2 regions of the Bradyrhizobium sp. UNPA324 genome follow, and region 2 is predicted to be linked to the other one. Evidence: predicted binding sites of a transcription regulator. Region 2 holds the regulator's gene; the other holds the start of a gene.
The links. The regulator PhoB, encoded in region 2, activates phosphate uptake and scavenging genes when phosphate is short. The targets are predictions, from matches to a motif close to TGTCATNNANCTGTCAT.
Positions count from the first base shown of each region.

Region 1 (5,781 bases), 1.8 Mb from region 2:
GCTTGCCGGTGTTCCACGGCCGCGCTAGGACAGGCCATGGCGTCCGTATCCAGCAAACGTGCCCGGCGATGACGACCCCGGTCGCACTCACCATCGCCGGTTCCGATTCGAGCGGCGGCGCCGGCATCCAGGCCGACTTGAAGACCTTTGCCGCGCTCGGCGTCTACGGCGCGTCCGTCATCACGGCCTTGACCGCGCAGAACACGCGCGGCGTCAGCGGCATCCACGCGGTGCCGGCGCAATTCGTCACCGAGCAGATCGATGCGGTGTTCTCCGATCTCGAGATCGGCGCGGTGAAGATCGGCATGGTGCCCCAGGTCGGCAGCATCGACGCGATCGCGGCCGCGCTGTCGCGCTGGTCGCCGCGGCACGTCGTGCTCGATCCCGTGATGGTTGCGACGTCAGGGGATCGTCTGCTCGCCGCGGAAGCCGTCAATGCCCTGCGCACAAAACTGATACCGCTGGCGTCGGTGATCACGCCGAATCTGCCGGAGGCCGCGGCTCTGCTCGACGAGCCGGTCGCGGCGAGCGCGACGGAGATCGAAAGCCAGGGACGGCGCCTGCTGACCCTCGGCTGCCGTGCGGTCCTGATCAAGGGCGGCCACGGCGAGGGCGCCGAAAGTATCGACTATCTCGTCGATGCCGACAACATGCTCGCGCTCACCGCGCCGCGCGTGGCGACCCGCAACACCCATGGCACCGGCTGCTCGCTATCCTCGGCGGTCGCGGCGGGGCTGGCCAAGGGCGAGGATCTGGCAAGCGCCGTGCGCAACGCCAAGGCCTGGATCAGCGCGGCGATCGCCGCCGCCGACCGTTTCAGCATCGGACACGGCCACGGCCCGATCCATCATTTTCACAGGTTCTACTGACGGCCTTCCCTAGCGATCTCGCCGCTCAGGTGGCGCAAAGCGCCATCCGCCGTGGGCCTGCCCTCCTGGGGGGCGAGAGCCCTCCTGCGGCGCCATGTCGCCTGATTGTCGCATGCGGCTGATATTCGCAGGAAGGGCGAGGCTAGGTGTGATTCGTATCTGAGCGTGCCTCGAGGGTCCAATCGGTCATCCCCCTGTCACGGGACATTGTTACAGGCTGGCGCATGGGAAGTTACGATGTGAGTGACGAGAGCCCGGAGCGGCGCTTTCGCACGTTGTTCATCTCCGACGTTCATCTCGGAGCCCGCGGTTCTCAAGCCGATCTTCTGCTCGACTTCCTGCGCTACCATGACGCCGACACGATCTATCTCGTCGGCGACATCGTCGATGGCTGGGCGCTGAAATCGAGCTGGCTCTGGCCGCAATCGCACAACGACCTCGTGCAGAAGCTGCTGCGCAAGGCGCGCAAGGGCGCCAAGGTCATCTACATCCCCGGCAATCACGACGAGTTCCTGCGCAACTATTACGGCACCCATTTCGGCGGCATCGACGTGGTCGAGAATACCGTCCACACCGGCGTCGACGGTAAGCGCTATCTCGTCATCCACGGCGACATCTTCGATCTCGTGGTGCAGAACGCGCGCTGGCTCGCCCATCTCGGCGACAAGGCCTACGATTTCGCGATCCAGATGAATCGTTTGGTCAACTTCTTCCGCCGCCTGTTCAAGGTGCCCTATTGGTCGCTGTCGCAATGGGCCAAGCAGAAGGTCAAGAACGCGGTCAATTATATCGGCGCATTCGAGCAGGCGCTTGCTGCCGAGGCGCGGCGGCACGACGCCGACGGCGTGATCTGCGGCCACATCCACTACGCCGTGATTCGCGACGAGGGCGGCATTCGCTACATGAATTGCGGCGACTGGGTCGAGAGCTGCACCGCGCTCGTCGAGCACGACGACGGCCATTTCGAGATCATCACCTGGGCGGATCATCTGCAGAAGCCGGCAGCCGTCCCGCAGGTTGCAGCCAGAGCTGCATAACAGAGGCCGCCTGATGCGCATCCTGGTCGCGACCGACGGCTGGCACCCGCAAGTCAATGGTGTGGTTCGGACGCTGACCAAGCTCGCTGATGCTGCCGAGGGGCTCGGCGTCGAATTTGTGTTCCTGACGCCGCAATCGTTCCGCACCTTCGCGATGCCGAGCTATCGCGATGTGCGCCTCGCAATGCCAAGGCCCGCCAGAATCGCAAAGCTGATCGAGGAGGCACGTCCCGACAGCATCCACATTGCGACGGAGGGGCCGATCGGCTTGATGGTCCGCCGCTATTGCCGCCAGCGCAGGCTGCCGTTCACGACCAGTTTCCACACCCGCTTTCCCGAATATGTCCGCGCCCGCGTGCCGGTGCCGGGCTCGCTGATCTGGCGGGCGCTGCGCCGCTTCCATGCCCCCAGCCGCGCCGTGATGGCGGCCACCCCTGCGCTCGCCCGCGAACTGACCGAGCGCGGGTTCGACAATGTCGTGCTGTGGCCGCGCGGTGTCGACACCCATGTGTTCCATCCGCGCGCCATCGACCTCTGCCTGCCGGCACCGGTGTTCCTGTCGGTCGGCCGCGTCGCGGTGGAGAAGAATCTCGAAGCCTTCCTCGATCTCGATCTGCCCGGCACCAAGGTGATCGTGGGTGACGGTCCAGCGCGTGCCTCGCTGGAAGAGGCCTATCCCGATGCGATCTTCCTCGGCGAGAAGCACGGCGAGGCGCTGGCGGAGATCTATGCGGCTGCCGATGTGTTCGTATTCCCGAGCAAGACCGACACGTTCGGCCTGGTCCTGCTGGAGGCGCTGGCGAGCGGCCTGCCGGTCGCGGCCTTTCCGGTGAAGGGCCCCCGCGACGTGATCGGCGACGCCCCGGTCGGCGCCCTCGATCACGATCTGCGCAGCGCCTGCTTCGCGGCGCTCGATATCTCCCGGCAGGACTGTGTCGAATTCGCCGCCAACTACACCTGGGAAGCCTCGGCGAGGGCTTTTGTTGACAGTATCCAGGCGGTGGGGGCTGTGCTGCCGGGCCGGGACGGCACGGAACAGTCGCGCTTCGTCGCCTAAAGGACGATTTCCTCGCGCGGAGGTGTCTTGCCCGCGGCTCAATGGCCGCGATAAGGTCGGTCATGACCGAACAGCTTCTCCCGATCGGCCCGGCCGACATCGATGCCGCAGCGCGCGTGATCGCGCCCTACGCCATCCGCACCCCGCTGTTATCCTTTCCGGTGCTCAACGAGCGGGTTGGCGCGAAGGTGTTCCTGAAGCCGGAGATGCTCCAGCGCACCGGCTCCTTCAAGTTCCGCGGCGCCTTCAACAAGGTGTTCTCGATCCCGCAGGACAAGCGCGCCGGTGGCGTCGTCGCGTTCTCCTCCGGCAACCACGCCCAGGGCGTGGCGGCGGCGGCAAAAATCCTCGACATGCAGGCGACCATCGTGATGCCTGCGGATGCGCCGCTGTCCAAGCGCGAGCGCACCAAATCATACGGCGCCGAGGTCGTGCTCTATGATCGTGACAAGGACGACCGCGAGGCGATCTCGCGCGGCATCGCCGAGAAGCGCGGCGCGACGCTGGTCAGACCTTACGACGATCCCTTCGTGATCGCAGGGCAGGGCACCGCCGGCCGCGAGATCGCGGAAGACATGGCAACGCTTGGTCTAAGCCCCGACATCGTGGTGGCGCCGGCCTCCGGCGGCGGCCTGATCGCGGGCGTCGCGACCGCGGTGAAGGCACGCTATCCCCTGGCCGAGATCGTGGTGGCCGAGCCCGAGGCGTTCGACGATCACGGCATTTCGCTGAGCGCGGGCCATCGCGAGCCGCACCCGCCTGCAGGCCGCACCATCTGCGACGCGCTGATGGCCCTGATCCCGGGCGAGATGACCTTTGCGATCAACAGCAAGCTTTTGGCGCGCGGCGTCACGGCGTCTGATGCTGAAGTGGGAGCCGCCGTCGCGTTCGCCTATCGCGAGCTGAAGCTGGTGGTCGAGCCGGGCGGCGCAGTGGGCCTCGCCGCACTGCTCGCGGGCCGCCTCGACGTCGCGGGCAAGAACGTGGTCATCGTGCTCTCCGGTGGCAATGTGGACGCGGATCTGTTCGCCGAGTTGGTGGCCTAGCCGTCATTCCGGGGCACGCGAAGCGTGAGCCCGGAATCCATTTCCCCACCGTCTCTGCCGCACAATGGATCCCTGGCCTGCGCCTCACGGCGCATCCCGGAATGACAAGGCGTGAGATGAAGAAGGGGCAGAGCGTCGCCGCTCTGCCCCTTTCTTTGTGTCCGTTGGCTTCGAACTATCCGCTTGCTCGGTGCAACCTCTCTCGCTTGCGGGAGAGGTCGACACGCAGTGCCGGGTGAGGGCTTTTTCCCCTTGGGGATTGTCCCGTTGTGGAGAGACCCTCTCCGCAACCCTCTCCCGCAAGCGGGAGAGGGGGCGCACTTCGCGCGATCAGTGCATGAAGCTTCGGCGAGTGTCGCCGCCACCCGTGCTCGGCGCCTGGTTCATCGACTGGCGGAAGTTGTTGTTGCTGTTGAACGTGCGGCTCGGCGTCGTGTTGAGCTGCGGACGGGTGTTCTGCACCTGCACCTTGTTCACCGGGTTGTCGTTGAGCTTGACGATGCCGGTGTTGCCGTTGTTGACGCGGATCGGATTGTTCTGCGTCTGAACGGGCTTCACGCCGACAGTCGCGCCGCCCTTGCCGACATTCACCGGCATGCTCACGATCTTGCCCGGCTTGCCGTTGGCGTTGCTGCCGTTCGGTGCGGTGTTGGTCGCAGGCAAGGTGACGATCTTGCCGGTGCCGCCATTGTTGGTCGTGTTGGTCGGCGCGGGCAGGATGATGATCTTGCCCGGGATCTGCGACGGCGTGCCGTTCTGCTGGTTCGGCTGGTTGTTGTTGCCCGAGGGCAGGTTGACGATCTGGCCGCCATTGCCGAGCTTGCCGATGACATTGCCGTCGACCGGCTTCTGCACGACCGGCAGGTTGCCGGTGATCTGGCCGCCGCCATTGCCCTGCTGCATCAGCGGCATGTATTTGGGCTGACCGAGATTGCCGATCTTGAAGGTCGGAGCAATGTTTTGCGGAGCCAGGAACTTGGTCGCCTGCATCAGGGGAATCTGCTTCGGCTGCGCCTGGAGCTTCAGCGCCATTTGCGCATAGGGGCTGTTGCCGTAGCTGTCATAGAAGGTCTTGTAGCCGAGCGGCGAGTTCACGAGCACGGCGTTGTGCCAGGCCTGCGAGAGCAGGAGGTTCGACAGCAGCCAGCGGATGTGGTCGCACAGCGGGTCCTGCGGATACATCTGGATGAACTCCTGATAGTACTCCGGCCGGCCCTCGGACACGACGTAGTCATAGGCCTGGCGCGTCGAACGGTTCGGCAGATTGGAGGCCGTCTGCACGACGGGTGCCCTGACCGGCGCGCGGTTGGCGGCGACCACGGTGTCACCGAAGAAGGTGAAGTCACTCGTCAGCGACGAGCTCTCCCACGGGATCTGCGCGCCGCTGGTGGTCTGGTTCACCTGCAGGCGGACGCGCTTGAACAGCTGCTCGATCGGCACGTTCGGCTCGCGCGCGACGTTCAGGAAGGCTTGCGTGTAGGGGCTGTGGCCGCCCGTGCCGTCGAGCGCCTCGGCGCCCGGCGCAGTCGAGTAGCCGACGATCGAGCCGTTCGGCGCATCGACGATGGCAAGGCCGCGGCCGGCGTCGTTGACTTGCGGGAACGGGTTGTTGCGGCAGGCATCGAGGATGACGATGCGCATGCGGCTCGGGATGGTCTCCAGCGTCGACATCACGTCGACGAGCCGCACCGAATTGTTGACGAGCTCGGTCGGATTGGAGACCTTCGCATCGACCGGAACGAGATAGTTCTCACCGGCGAGCTGCACGCCGT
Region 1 covers NZ_LFJD01000004.1:5,711,529-5,717,309, reverse strand. Annotated here, with positions in the region: gene thiD (bifunctional hydroxymethylpyrimidine kinase/phosphomethylpyrimidine kinase) at 69-869, shown strand; gene UNPA324_RS27450 (UDP-2,3-diacylglucosamine diphosphatase) at 1,094-1,906, shown strand; gene UNPA324_RS27445 (glycosyltransferase family 4 protein) at 1,920-2,963, shown strand; gene UNPA324_RS27440 (threonine/serine dehydratase family protein) at 3,026-4,009, shown strand; gene UNPA324_RS27435 (caspase family protein) at 4,340-5,781, opposite strand, start outside.
Region 1: UNPA324_RS27450 (UDP-2,3-diacylglucosamine diphosphatase) is a predicted target of PhoB. The motif match lies at 1,054-1,070, and genes of this name have one in related genera.

Region 2 (5,781 bases):
CCGATAACGCGTAGCGTTGTCTTGAGCGGAGCGCAGATCCGGGACCCATAACCACAAGCTGCGATTTGGCGAAGACTGCCTGCCTCCGGCCGCCTGCCACAAGAGAGATTCCGCGGTATGGGTCCCGGATCGGCGCGCGCTTGTGGCGCGCTTGTCCGGGACGACAATTGTATGCGAGGCGGCAGCCGGGCTTCCAGCGCGGCTACTTCACCGCGTCGAAGCACCAGGCCAGAATGCCCTTCTGCGCGTGCAGGCGGTTTTCGGCCTCGTCGAACACGACCGATTGCGGGCCGTCGATCACCTCGTCGGTGACCTCCTCGCCGCGATGGGCTGGCAGGCAGTGCATGAACAGCGCATCGGGCTTGGCGAGCGACATCAGCTTGCCGTTGACCTGATAGGGCTTGAGCACGTTGTGGCGATGCTCGCCTTCCTTGTCGCCCATCGACACCCAGGTGTCGGTGACGACGCAATCGGCGCCGCGCACGGCGGCTTCCGGATCGGTGCCGAGCACGATCGGCGCCCCGGTCGCCTTGATAAAGTCGCGCATCGCCTTTTTCGGCGCGAGCTCCGGAGGGGTCGCGACGTTGAGCTGAAACTTGAAGCGCTCGGCGGCATGGGCCCAGGACGCCAGCACGTTGTTGTCGTCGCCGGTCCAGGCCACCGTCTTGCCCTCGATCGGGCCGCGATGCTCCTCAAAGGTCATGAGGTCGGCCATCACCTGGCAGGGATGCGAGCGCCGCGTCAGGCCGTTGATGACGGGCACGGTGGCGTTGGCCGCGAGCTCCAGCAGCGCCTCGTGATTGAGGATGCGGATCATGATGGCGTCGACATAGCGCGACAGCACGCGCGCGGTGTCGGCGATGGTCTCGCCGCGGCCGAGCTGCATCTCGGCGCCGGTGAGCATGATGGGCTCGCCGCCGAGCTGGCGCATGGCGACATCGAACGACACGCGCGTCCGGGTGGACGGGCGTTCGAAGATCATCGCCAGCGTCTTGCCTTCGAGCGGCTTGACCGGCTGATGCGCTTTCTGCTTCGCCTTCATGGCGGAGGATGCGGCAAGCATGCGCTTGAGCTCCGACAGCGGCAGCTCGTTGATGTCGAGGAAGTGCTTCGGCGACTTGTTGGGGGACTTGCTCATCAGCTTGCCGCCCGCTTGGTCTGGCTGACCGACAATGCGGTGCAGGCCCGCTCCAGCCGCCCGACGCTGTCCTCGATCTCGGCTTCGGTGACGATCAAAGGCGGCAGGAAACGCACGACGTTGTCGCCGGCCCCGACGGTGAGCAGCTTTTCGTTACGCAAGGCGGCCACGAGATCGCCCGAGGGCACCACGGCCTTGATGCCGATCAGAAGGCCCTCGCCGCGCACCTCGCTGACGATGTCGGGATGGCGGTCGATCACGGAGGCGAGCTTCTGCTTCAGCAGCAGCGACATCTTCTGCACGTGGTCGAAGAAGCCGGGCTTGAGCATGACGTCGAGCACGGCGTTCGCCGCGGAGATCGCCAGCGGGTTGCCGCCGAAGGTCGAGCCGTGCGAACCGGGCCCCATGCCGGCCGCAGCATCCGCGGTCGCCAGCACCGCGCCGATCGGGAAGCCGCCGCCGAGCGCCTTGGCCAGCGACATCACGTCGGGCGTGACGCCGGTGCGCCTGTAGGCGAACAGATCGCCGGCGCGGCCCATGCCGGTCTGCACCTCGTCGAAGGCGAGCAGCAGGCCCTTCTCGTCGCAGAGCTGGCGCAGCGCCTTGAGGAAGGCGGGCGGTGCCGAACGCACGCCACCCTCGCCCTGGATCGGCTCGATCAGGATGCCGGCGGTCTCCGGGCCGATCGCCTTCTTGACGGCTTCGAGGTCGCCATGCGGCACCTGGTCGAAGCCATCCATCGGCGGACCAAAACCTTCGAGATATTTTGCAGACCCCGTTGCAGCCAACGTCGCCAGCGTGCGGCCGTGGAAGGCGCCTTCGAAGGTGATGATGCGATAACGTTCCGGATGGCCCTTGGAGAAGTGATGATGGCGCACCAGCTTGATCACACCCTCCAGCGCTTCGGCGCCGGAATTGCAGAAGAACACGAAGTCCGCAAAGCTCTCGTTGCACAGGCGCGCGGCGAGCTTCTCGCCGTCCGGGCTCTGGAACAGGTTCGACATGTGCCACAGCTTCGTCGCCTGCTCCTGCAAGGCCTTGATCAGATGCGGGTGGCAATGGCCGAGCGCATTCACAGCGACGCCCGAGGTGAAATCGAGATAGCGATCGCCATTGGTCGCGATCAGCCAGCAGCCTTCGCCGCGTTCGAAACCGAGGTTGGCCCTGGCGAAAACGGGGAGCAAATGCGGGGCTGCGCTGTTAGTCATGACGTTCACTTGAATGTTGCGGACGGTGTGACGCGTGCATTGCGCAACGCACCATTGACCGGCCCGGAAAACGAAACGTGCCGCCTTTTAAGGGCGGCACGCGGCACTATCTTATGCCTGGTGAAACGGGTGTCAATGCCGCCCGGAAAGCCTCAGGAAACGCTGATTCCGTAGTCTTGCGGTGGCGATTTTGCGGGTTTTTCACCACGGAACATGTGGAAGCGAGTCGGCGGACTCTTGCGCGTGAGTCACGCCATATTGTAGCGTTTGGCTTGTCAGATACGACATCTCGTGCAGCGGTTCTGATCCCAAGAGTCCTCATGTACCGGCGTAAACGTTCGGGCGTCAGTTGCGCGCCCGGCGAGCGTTAAGGGATTCCGGCGGCACGGGTTTTTCGAGGCTTAGGCATTCGCCGCACCGACCGCCAGGATGGCAGTCGCGCAGCGAGGGAAAGGGTGCAATGACGGTTTTGACCTGGTCCGACGATCGCGTCGAGCAGCTGAAGAAGCTCTGGGAGGCCGGACTTTCGGCCAGCCAGATCGCAGCAGAGCTCGGCAATGTGACCCGCAATGCCGTGATCGGCAAAGTGCACAGGCTCGGTCTGTCCGGCCGCGCCAAGAGCCCTTCGTCGGCCGCGCCCCGGCCGCGCAAGGCACGCCCGGCGCAGCACATGATGCGGGTGACCCGCCCCATTGCGCGCGGTAACACCGCGCTGGCGCAGGCCTTCGAGGTCGAGGTCGAGGCCGAGCCGCTCACCTACGACAACGTGGTGCCGATGAGCCAGCGGCTGTCGCTGCTCGAATTGAACGAGGCGACCTGCCACTGGCCGGTCGGCGATCCCTCGAGCCCGGATTTCTTCTTCTGCGGCGGCAAGGCATTGTCCGGCCTGCCCTACTGCGCCCAGCACTCGCGCGTGGCGTATCAGCCGGCAGCGGACCGTCGGCGCGCAGCACCGAAGCCGGGCACGCGGTGAGTTCGCGGATCTAGCTGATTGCAAGAACGGTAGCCGTCACACGACGGCGCCTCGACACACCCGATGTCGTCCCGGACAAGCGCGCCACAAGCGCGCGCAGATCCGGGACCCATAGCCACCGCAAGATGTGGTTACGGGGACTCGGAGTTACCTTTTCGCAAAACAATTGCTGCCTGTGGTTAATCGCGACGAGCGCAAGCGCTCGCGCTGAGGTCCCGGATCTGCGCAGACGCTTGTCCGGGACGACACCGATGTTGTGGCCGCAGCTGCCAACCACGGCTCGCAAACCTTACGTCTGCTCGGCCTTCGCGAAGCGATCGTCGAGCGCGTAGCCGGCGCCGCGGACGGTGCGGATCGGATCCTGCTCGCGGCCGAGATTGAGCAGCTTGCGCAGGCGGCCGATATGGACGTCGACGGTGCGCTCGTCGATGTAGATGTCGCGGCCCCAGACGCTGTCGAGCAGCTGCTCGCGCGAGAACACGCGGCCGGGATGCTCCAGGAAGAACTCCAGCAGGCGATATTCGGTCGGGCCGAGATCGATCGGGCGGCCCGAGCGCGCCACGCGGCGCTTGTCGCGGTCGAGCTCGATGTCGCCATAGGCCAGCACCGTCGCGAGCCGCTCAGGGCTGGCGCGCCGCAAGAGGCCCTTCACCCGCGCGAGCAGCTCTGGTACCGAGAACGGCTTGACGATGTAGTCGTCGGCGCCGGTCGCAAGTCCCCGCACCCGCTCGCTCTCCTCGCCGCGTGCGGTGAGCATGATGATCGGCAGCTGCTTGGTCTCGGGACGGGTGCGCAGGCGCCGGCACAGCTCGATGCCGGACAGGCCCGGCAGCATCCAGTCGAGCACGATCAGATCGGGAATGTGCTCCTTGAGGCGGGTGTCGGCGTCGTCGCCGCGCATCACCGTCTCGACGTCATAGCCGTCGCCTTCGAGGTTGTAACGCAGCAGCTCGGTGAGAGCTTCTTCGTCCTCAACCACCATAATGCGTGCGCCCATGGTGTCGTCGCTCCTTAAGTCTTCAGGTATTCGGGATCGTCGTGGCGAACGTCGTCATGTCGCCCTTCGGCCGCTTGTCGGTGATCGCCTGGCCCTCGATCATGTAGAACACGGTCTCGGCGATGTTGGTGGCGTGGTCGCCGATCCGCTCGATGTTCTTGGCGCAGAACATCAGATGAATGCAGAACGAGATGTTGCGCGGATCCTCCATCATGTAGGTGAGGAGCTCGCGGAACAGCGAGGTGCAGATCGCGTCCACTTCCTCGTCGCCCTTCCACACCGCCATCGCCGCCGGCAGATCGTGCGCGGCATAGGCATCCAGCACCGACTTGACCTGCTGCTGCACCAGGTCGGTCATGTGCTCCAGGCCGCGGAACAGCTTGAGCGGATGGAAGTCGGTTTCCAGTGCGGCGACGCGCTTGCCCATGTTCTTGGCGAGATCGCCGATGCGCTCGAGGTCGGTCGCAACCCGCATGGCGCCGACGATCTCGCGTAAGTCCACCGCCATCGGCTGGCGGCGAGCGATGGTGAGCACCGCGCGCTCCTCGATGCGCTTCTGCAGCGCGTCGAGATCGGCATCGGTGGTGACGACGCGCTGGCCGAGCGGAACGTCGCGGCGGATCAGCGCATCGACGGAATCGACGATCATGCGCTCGGCGATCCCGCCCATCTCGGCGACCAGGCGGGTGAGCTCCTGAAGGTCGGTGTCGAAAGCCTTCGCGGTATGTTCAGTACCCATATTGCGTCTCCTCAGCCGAACCGGCCGGTGATGTAGTCCTGCGTACGCCGATCGGTCGGCGACGTGAAGATCTTGCTGGTGTCGTCGAACTCGATCAGCTCGCCGAGATACATGAAGGCGGTCTTGTCGGAGACGCGCGCCGCCTGCTGCATGTTGTGGGTGACGATCGCGATCGTGTAGTTCTCGGCCAGCTCCTGAATCAGCTCCTCGACCTTGGCGGTCGAGATCGGATCGAGCGCCGAGCAGGGCTCGTCGAACAGGATCACCTCGGGCCGCACCGCGACGGTGCGGGCGATGCACAGGCGCTGCTGCTGGCCGCCGGAGAGCGACAGACCGGAGGCGTTGAGCTTGTCCTTGACCTCGTTCCACAGCGCGCCGCCGCGCAACGCCTTCTCGACGCGGTCGTCCATCTCGGACTTCGAGATCTTCTCGTAGAGCCGGATCCCGAAAGCGATGTTCTCGTAGATCGTCATCGGGAACGGCGTCGGCTTCTGGAACACCATGCCGACCCGGGCGCGCAGCAGGTTGAGGTCGAGCTTGGGGTCGAGGATGTTGGTCTGGTCGAGCATGAGCTGGCCGGTGACGCGCTGGCCCGGATAGAGGTCGTACATCCGGTTGAAGATGCGCAGCAGGGTCGACTTGCCGCAGCCGGACGGGCCGATGAACGCCGTGACGCGGTTGGTGCCGAGCGTCAGGTTGATGTTCTTCAGCGCGTGGTGCTCGCCG
Region 2 covers NZ_LFJD01000004.1:3,940,804-3,946,584, forward strand. Annotated here, with positions in the region: gene argF (ornithine carbamoyltransferase) at 203-1,138, opposite strand; gene UNPA324_RS19050 (aspartate aminotransferase family protein) at 1,138-2,346, opposite strand; gene UNPA324_RS19055 (GcrA family cell cycle regulator) at 2,807-3,319, shown strand; gene phoB (phosphate regulon transcriptional regulator PhoB) at 3,609-4,316, opposite strand; gene phoU (phosphate signaling complex protein PhoU) at 4,339-5,055, opposite strand; gene pstB (phosphate ABC transporter ATP-binding protein PstB) at 5,067-5,781, opposite strand, start outside.